One region of the Acutalibacter sp. JLR.KK004 genome, then DNA from elsewhere that is predicted to be linked to it. Evidence: predicted binding sites of a transcription regulator. Region 1 holds the regulator's gene; the other holds the start of a gene.
What was found. Region 1 encodes LexA, which represses DNA repair genes until DNA is damaged. Its sites were predicted from a motif close to CNAACANNTGTTNG; they were not measured.
Positions count from the first base shown of each region.

Region 1 (3,570 bases):
GACTTAATCGAAACCCACGGAAGCTGGCTTCCCCAGTACCACTAAAAACCACAGTAAAACGGCAGGGAACCGGGCAGCATGCGCCGCTGTTTCCTGCCGTTTTGTGCGTCTTAAAAGTTTTTGGGGATTCTTAAGGGGTGTTTTTCAAAAACACCCCTTAAGCCGCCGGAGGCAAAACCCCAGAGGCAAACCCCGGAAGCAAAAGCTAGTTCTTTCCCTCCAGCACGCTGCGGGGATCCATGCAGGCCCCGTCCCGGCGCACCTCCAGGTGGAGGTGGGGCTGCTGGGCAGCTTCCTCAGGCACAGCGGTGATGGTGCCGATAGCCTGGCCCATGGACACTACGTCCTCCGGCTGCACCAGGAATTCCTCTCCCACGCCGCAGTAGTAAAACATATAGTCCCCATGTTCCACAACAATGACGTTGCCCAGCATACTGTCCGTATACGTCTCCTTCACAATGCCGTTGCCGCAGGCCAGCACCTGCTCCCCGCTTTCAGCGGCAATGTCGCACCCAGCGTGGACGCGCCAATCCTTCATAGTTTCAGAGTACATAGGCGCCCCGGAGCTGTAGGCCTTGTCAATCTGCTTGGAGGCCACCGGATACAGCATTTCTGTGCTGATTTCATAGAGCGGGGCCGTAGCGGGCACCTGGGAAGCCTCGCTCTCCTCAGGCGCGGGAGTGGGAGATGGGCTTTTGGTGGGGGCAATTTTCTTAGGCGTGCTGCCGGCTAACTTCGCCCCGGCCGAGGCAGCGGAGGAGGTTTTCCCGGAGGGGACGGAGGAGCTGGCGCTTTCCTTTTTAGGCGCTTCCGGATCGTCGTCTTTCAGGACGTTCTGGCCGCTGCGCACGTCCTCTTCCTGCTGCTCAACCAGCGCGGGATCTGTAGAGGCGTCCTCCGGGCCAAGATAGTCCTGCACTGCGTCATAGGTGCTCCAGGCGGCAATGCCCACCGCCACCAGACAAACAGCCAGGGCCAGATAAAAGCCGTTGCGCCTTGCCTTACCTTCTGAGAATCGTTTTCCATTCATGGTGGTTCCATTCCTTTCGGAGTAAAATACATTTTGCATGGCAACTGTATTCTGGCCCGCCCAAAAAGGAAATATACACAAAAGGAAGAAAGGCCGAGAAACTTTCGGCCTTTCTTCCTTTTGCTTGAGGGGTATTATTGAGGAGGGTTAGTTCACGCGGCCTAAAAGAGGCAGCCTCTTTTGGGGGCGTTCACTATAGAACATGTATCTCAAGAAAAGGTGCGGTCCATTTCTTTTGAGTACACCTCTATTATAAACCTTTTTTCCAAAGAGTTGTTACGGCCTTGTGAATAAACCTTAAAGAAATTCTGCCGGATTTGTGAATTTTCCCGAAAACTGTCGAAAACGCACCAGAAAAATTTTGAAAAGTTTTCAAACAAACGTTTCATTTTCAGAGAACATATGATATAATACAAATAAGAAACCTTGGTGTGGCCTCTCATAGGGCTATACCCCTCGTATAATCCGGGCGCTTTCCCCTGCCCATTTTCCACAGGAGGCATGGCAATGGAACCCTTAACGAAAAGCCAGCAAAAAGTTTTTGATTTTTTACGGGAGCAAATGCCCTCCGGCATCCCCCCCACTGTGCGGGAGATCTGCAACGCCACAGGCTTGCGCTCCACCTCCACAGTCCACGCCCATCTGAAAACCCTGGAAAAGCTGGGCTACATCACCCGGGAAGCTGGGCTGAACCGCTCCATCCGCATTGAAGGCAGCGAAGCCGCCGTACAGGTGCCCATTATGGGCAAGGTAACGGCAGGGCTGCCCATCCTGGCAGTGGAGGACATAGAGGGCTACATCCCCTTCCCCCAGAAAACCGGCAAGGAGCTTTTTGCCCTCCATGTCAGCGGCCTGAGTATGCGGGACGCAGGCATCCTGGACGGGGATTACGTAATTGCGGAACGGGTGCCCACAGCGGAGGACGGGGACATTGTGGTGGCCCTGCTGGAGGATGAGGCCACCGTAAAAACCCTGTACCGGGAGGAGGGCCGCGTCCGCTTGCAGCCGGAAAATCCGGATTTCTCCCCCATCTACGCCAAAGACGTTTCCCTGCTGGGAAAGGTTATTGCCGTGATACGGTATCTGTAAAGGGGAACAGCTTTCAAACAGACAAGGCGTGATACTTGTGTAAAGCATCATGCCTTGTCATGTATAGCCGCTATCTGCCCACCCGCAAATAGGCTTCCAGTTCCCGCAGGTTTTCCCGCTCCGCCTTGCTGAAGGAAGAAGCCACCGTCTGGATCGCTTCCTGATCCTCCGGCGTGGGATTTTTCTTGGCGCCCAGCATCTTGCGGAAAGCAGCCATCATGGCCTTGTCCACAAAGCCCATTTTTTCATAATTCAGCCCGCCCCACAGGTAAAATGCAGGCACCCGCTCCCTCGCCTCTGGAGGGACATTTTGCTGGACAGCCCGTTCAATCCCCACCGGATCCGGGGGCATGGCCCCAGTAAAGAATAAAGCCAGGCGTTTCCCCTCCAGCCTTGGCGCTTGTCTAAAAAACCACTTGGCTCCAGGGAGAATCCCGGCCCGCAGGCCGCTGCCAAAGGCAATGGCGTCAAATGTGTCAAGGGATATAGCTTTACGGCCTTTATAGGGAACACACGCGCAGCTCAAGTCTTGGGCCAGCCACTGGGCATATTGGGCGGTAAAGCCTGTTTTCGAGTGGTAAAGTATCAAAGTTTTCATGGGTTTCCCTCCTCTGTTCCGGCGGCGAAGCCCTGCTGCCGGGTGAATTGCCGCAAATGTGCCATAAAGCGGGGCTGGGCTTCCTCCCAGCTTTCACAGGTGTGCAGCAGCAAAAACACCCCGCCGTAAAAGCCCAGCGCCATGGCGGCAGGATCTCCCTGGGGGCACTTGCCTTCTGCCATCAGCCGCCGGAAAATCTCTTCCTCCACCTGTAAAGGGTAATCCCTATACAGTTTTTGATACACAGCCCCAGCCAGCTCGTGGGCATATTGGCTTACCACCAGCAGCCGGCGGAACTGGCTGTTCCAGGGATCTTCAAAGAAATACCGGAATATTCCGGCAAGGGTTTCTCCCAGCGGGGCAAGGCTGGACTGCCCGAAAACGGAGAGGTCATCTTCGGTGGAGAAGGGCAGACCCTGTGCCTGGAAATATTCCTGGGCCTTTTCCCAGCATAACTCCACCAGGCTGTCAAAAATGGCCTGTTTGCCGGGAAAATAGTGGTACAGCGAGCTTTCCCGAATGCCCACAGCCCTTGCCAGCTCCCGCACTGATACTGCGTCATAGCCCCGCTGGGAGAAAAGCCCCAGTGCCTCCCACAAAATTTTTTCTTTCATCTGCAAACGTATTCCTCCAAACGAACAACCGTTAGTTTCTATTATTATACTAACGATTGTTCGTTTTGTCAAGGGGCTAGGGCTTGTTTGAAGATAGAGCGCCTGCAAAAAAGAGGGCGGCACCAGCCACCCTCTTTAGAACCTGCCTGCCATATTTCAACCGAGCATGACAAGTTATATAACTTTACACGATTTTCTGACAATAAAGGTTCTGCCTTTACATACAAAATCTGACAAGC
Region 1 covers NZ_JAYMNQ010000001.1:2,443,382-2,446,951, reverse strand. Annotated here, with positions in the region: gene VSQ30_RS13260 (alpha-glucosidase/alpha-galactosidase) at 1-45, shown strand, start outside; gene VSQ30_RS13255 (peptidoglycan DD-metalloendopeptidase family protein) at 206-1,030, opposite strand; gene lexA (transcriptional repressor LexA) at 1,538-2,119, shown strand; gene VSQ30_RS13245 (flavodoxin domain-containing protein) at 2,190-2,717, opposite strand; gene VSQ30_RS13240 (TetR/AcrR family transcriptional regulator) at 2,714-3,331, opposite strand.

Region 2 (3,570 bases), on a different contig from region 1:
GGATAATATCATGGCTGAATCCCTTCTTTCATCATACATGTGTATCGTGGTTTTTGGGGCGGGGGCCGCTTTATTCCGGCTCTATCTCCATGGCCCGGCGGATGTCGGTGTAAGCGTATCCCAGCCGCTGGAGGGCGGCAAAGGCCCGGCGGCGCACCTTTTCGTCCTCCTGCCAGCCGGGATATTTTTTAAAGAGCAGGGCCTGCATGTTCTCCAGGGCCGCGTCCTCGTCTGCATATTCCGCCAGAAGCTCCCCTATCAGCTCTGGATCTATGCCCTTTTGGCGCAATTCCTGCTTTACCCGCATAACGCCGTACCGCTTGCGGGTGAAAAGCTCCTGGGCATAGCGGCGGGCATATTCCTCGTCATTTAAAAGCCCCAATTCCTCCATGCGGTCTGCGGCGGCCTCTGCGGCCTCCCGGCTGGCGGCGGTGCGGGCGATTTTTTCCGTCAGCTCTTTTTTGGAGTGCGCCCGGTGCTCCAGCAGGTACAGGGCCTTTTCCCTGGCCCTGTGGGCATCGGAAGCCTGTATCAACTGGTGAAGCTCTTCGTCGTCCAGCTCATCCCCCAGACGCAGGCCGGAGCGCAGGAAGGTTTCCGTATCCACTTTGACAGCCTGCTCCCCGTCTATGTAAAGCTGGGTCAGGCGGTGGCGGCGTGGTTCTGCTGCTGTCAATTCCATCAGTCGTCCACCGTAATGTCAATGCTGGGCTTTTTCGGGGCGCTTTTAGCGGCGGGGGCCGGAGGTGGCGCTTCCAGGGCAGGGGCTTCCGGCAGCGCCACCGGCTTCACGCCGCCCTTTGCAGGGCCGTTGTCGTACAGCTTGCTGACATTTTCCCGCACCAGCTTTTCAATTTCCGCCGACACCTCCGGATGGGTTGCCAGGTAGTCCTTGGACTTGTCCCGGCCCTGGCCGATGCGCTCCCCGTTATAGGAGAACCAGGCCCCGCTTTTCTGGACGATTTCAAGCTGTACGGCAATATCCAAAAGCTCCCCTGTGCGGGAAATGCCTGTACCGTACATGACATCGAACTCTGCTGTGCGGAAGGGCGGGGCGATTTTATTCTTGACCACTTTCACCTTTGTCCTGGCGCCAATCATGTCTGTGCCGTTTTTAATGACCTCGCCTTTGCGCACCTCCACCCGCACAGAGGCATAGAATTTCAGCGCCCTGCCGCCAGGGGTGACCTCCGGGTTGCCGTACACCACGCCTACCTTTTCCCGGAGCTGGTTGATGAAGATGGCCACGCAGTTTGATTTGGAGATGGCGCCTGCCAGCTTGCGCAGGGCCTGGCTCATAAGCCGGGCCTGGAGGCCCACATGGGTGTCGCCCATGTCCCCCTCGATTTCCGCCCGGGGCACCAGGGCCGCCACGGAGTCCACCACAATCACGTCGATGGCATTGGAGCGCACCAGGGCTTCCGTAATCTCCAGGGCCTGCTCCCCGGTGTCCGGCTGGGACACCAGCAGGCTTTCCACGTCCACCCCCAGGTGCCCGGCATAGACAGGATCCAAGGCGTGCTCCACGTCAATGAAAGCGGCGTTGCCCCCCATTTTCTGGCCCTCGGCAATGCAGTGCAGGGCCAGGGTGGTTTTGCCCGAGGACTCTGGCCCGTACATCTCGATGATGCGCCCTCTGGGCAGGCCGCCTATCCCCAGGGCCAAATCCAGGGACAGGGAACCGGTGGGGATGGCCTCCACGTTCAGTTCGCTGTCCTGGCCCAGGCGCATGACAGCCCCTTCCCCGAACTGCTTCTTGATTTGGGCCAGGGCTGTTTCCAGGGCCTTGGCCTTTTCCTCCGGCTTTACGTCAGAGGCCCGGGTGCTGATGGGCGCCTGCTTTTTTTCTGCCATATGCGTAAACACTCCTCTGTCTTGATTTCTATTGCTGATTATACTCCATATTCCCTCCAAAAGCAATGTGTTTCCGGAAAATTCACGAACAAATGTTTTAAATATAGGTAACGCAATTCAACAGAGGTAGAACACCTCTTTTCAAGTGCGTTACCTATAAAAACCCCCTGCCCCTTGCACAGCCATAACGCGGCAAAAGGAAAAAGGCCAGGAGGAATGCCCTCCCGGCCCTTCTTTGCTGAAACGGATTTCCCGCTTTTTAGAAACGGATTTCCTGCTTTGTCCTGTCAGCCTCATAGATGGCTTCCAGCACCTTGGTGACCACCAGGGCTTCCTCAGGCTTCACCAGCGGCTGGGTGCCGTTCAGGACTGCTTCCAGCCACTGGCGGTTATCAGCAACGCCTGCGCTGCCGGCGGCCCCGTCGAAGAAGGCGATGGCTCCTGCAGAGGAAATGCTCTCCTCCATAAGCTGGCCGTTGCGGCCCCGGTTATAAATCAGCTCGTCCTTGGCATAGCTCATGCCAGAGCGGATTTCCGCGCCTGCCAGGGTGCCGCACAGGGTGGTGCTGGCTTCCCGGGACTCCAGCATATTGATGGCCCAGGAGGACTCCAGGGAGATGGCTGCGCCGTTCTTCATGCGGATAAAGCCCATGGCGCTGTCTTCTACCTCAAAGGTTTTGGGATCCCACGGCCCGAAGAGGTTGCCTTCGGTGGCCTGCTCCAGCTCGCCCAGCTTGTAGAACACAGAGCCGGTGACGCTTTCCACGTCATAGTTGTTCATGCACCACAGGGTGATGTCCAGGGCATGGGTGCCGATGTCGATGAGGGGGCCGCCGCCCTGCTTGGACTTGTCCGGGAACACGCCCCAGGTGGGCACGCCCCGGCGGCGGATGGCATGGGCCTTGCCGTAATAGATATCGCCCAGCTCGCCCTTGTCGCAGGCTTTCTTCAGGTTCTGCACTTCCGGGCGGAAGCGGTTCTGGTAGCCGATGGTGAACTGCTTGCCGGACTTTTTCCAGGCGTCGATCATCTTCTCCGCGTCGGCGGTGTTATGGGCCATGGGCTTTTCGCAATAGACATGCTTGCCAGCCTCAAAAGCAGCCACTGTGATGGGGCAGTGGGCCACGTTGGGGGTCAGCACATGGACAACCTCAACCTCCGGGTTTGCCAGCAGGTCATGGTAATCCTCGTAGACCTTGGCGCCCTCTGTGCCATACTCCTTGGCGGCCTTCTCTGCCCGCTCGGGGATGATATCGCAGAAAGCCACTACCTCGCACAGGTCGCTGTTTGCCTTCATGGCAGGCAGGTGCTTCTGGTTGGCAATGCCGCCGCAGCCTACAATGCCGATTTTCAGTTTTTTGCTCATAATTTGCTCCTCCTGTAGGGATGGGTATCGCGTACCCGTATTCTCAGGGAAATTATACCATATCTGCCTTGACTTTTATTGTGTCATATGGCACAATAAGAAAAAATTTACCGGGCTGTGCAAAAATATATGGGGAAAGGGACGGCGGGCATATGGAACAAATCCGGGACAAGGCTTTGCTGGAACGGCTGATGGAGGAAAAAGGCATAGGAGGGTTCTTTTCCGGAAGCCCCCAGGGGTTCCGGCTGGTGGGCTACAAAAAGCACGAGCTGCTGGCAGCCCCCGACCGTCCGCTGAAAGAGTTCCTCTTTATTTTGGAAGGCTCTGTGCGGGTATACGGCCTGCGGGAG
Region 2 covers NZ_JAYMNQ010000003.1:358,368-361,937, forward strand. Annotated here, with positions in the region: gene VSQ30_RS19470 (sugar phosphate isomerase/epimerase family protein) at 1-12, opposite strand, end outside; gene VSQ30_RS19475 (regulatory protein RecX) at 71-682, opposite strand; gene recA (recombinase RecA) at 682-1,854, opposite strand; gene VSQ30_RS19485 (Gfo/Idh/MocA family protein) at 2,114-3,220, opposite strand; gene VSQ30_RS19490 (Crp/Fnr family transcriptional regulator) at 3,373-3,570, shown strand, end outside.
Region 2: recA (recombinase RecA) is a predicted target of LexA. The motif match lies at 1,940-1,953, and genes of this name have one in related genera.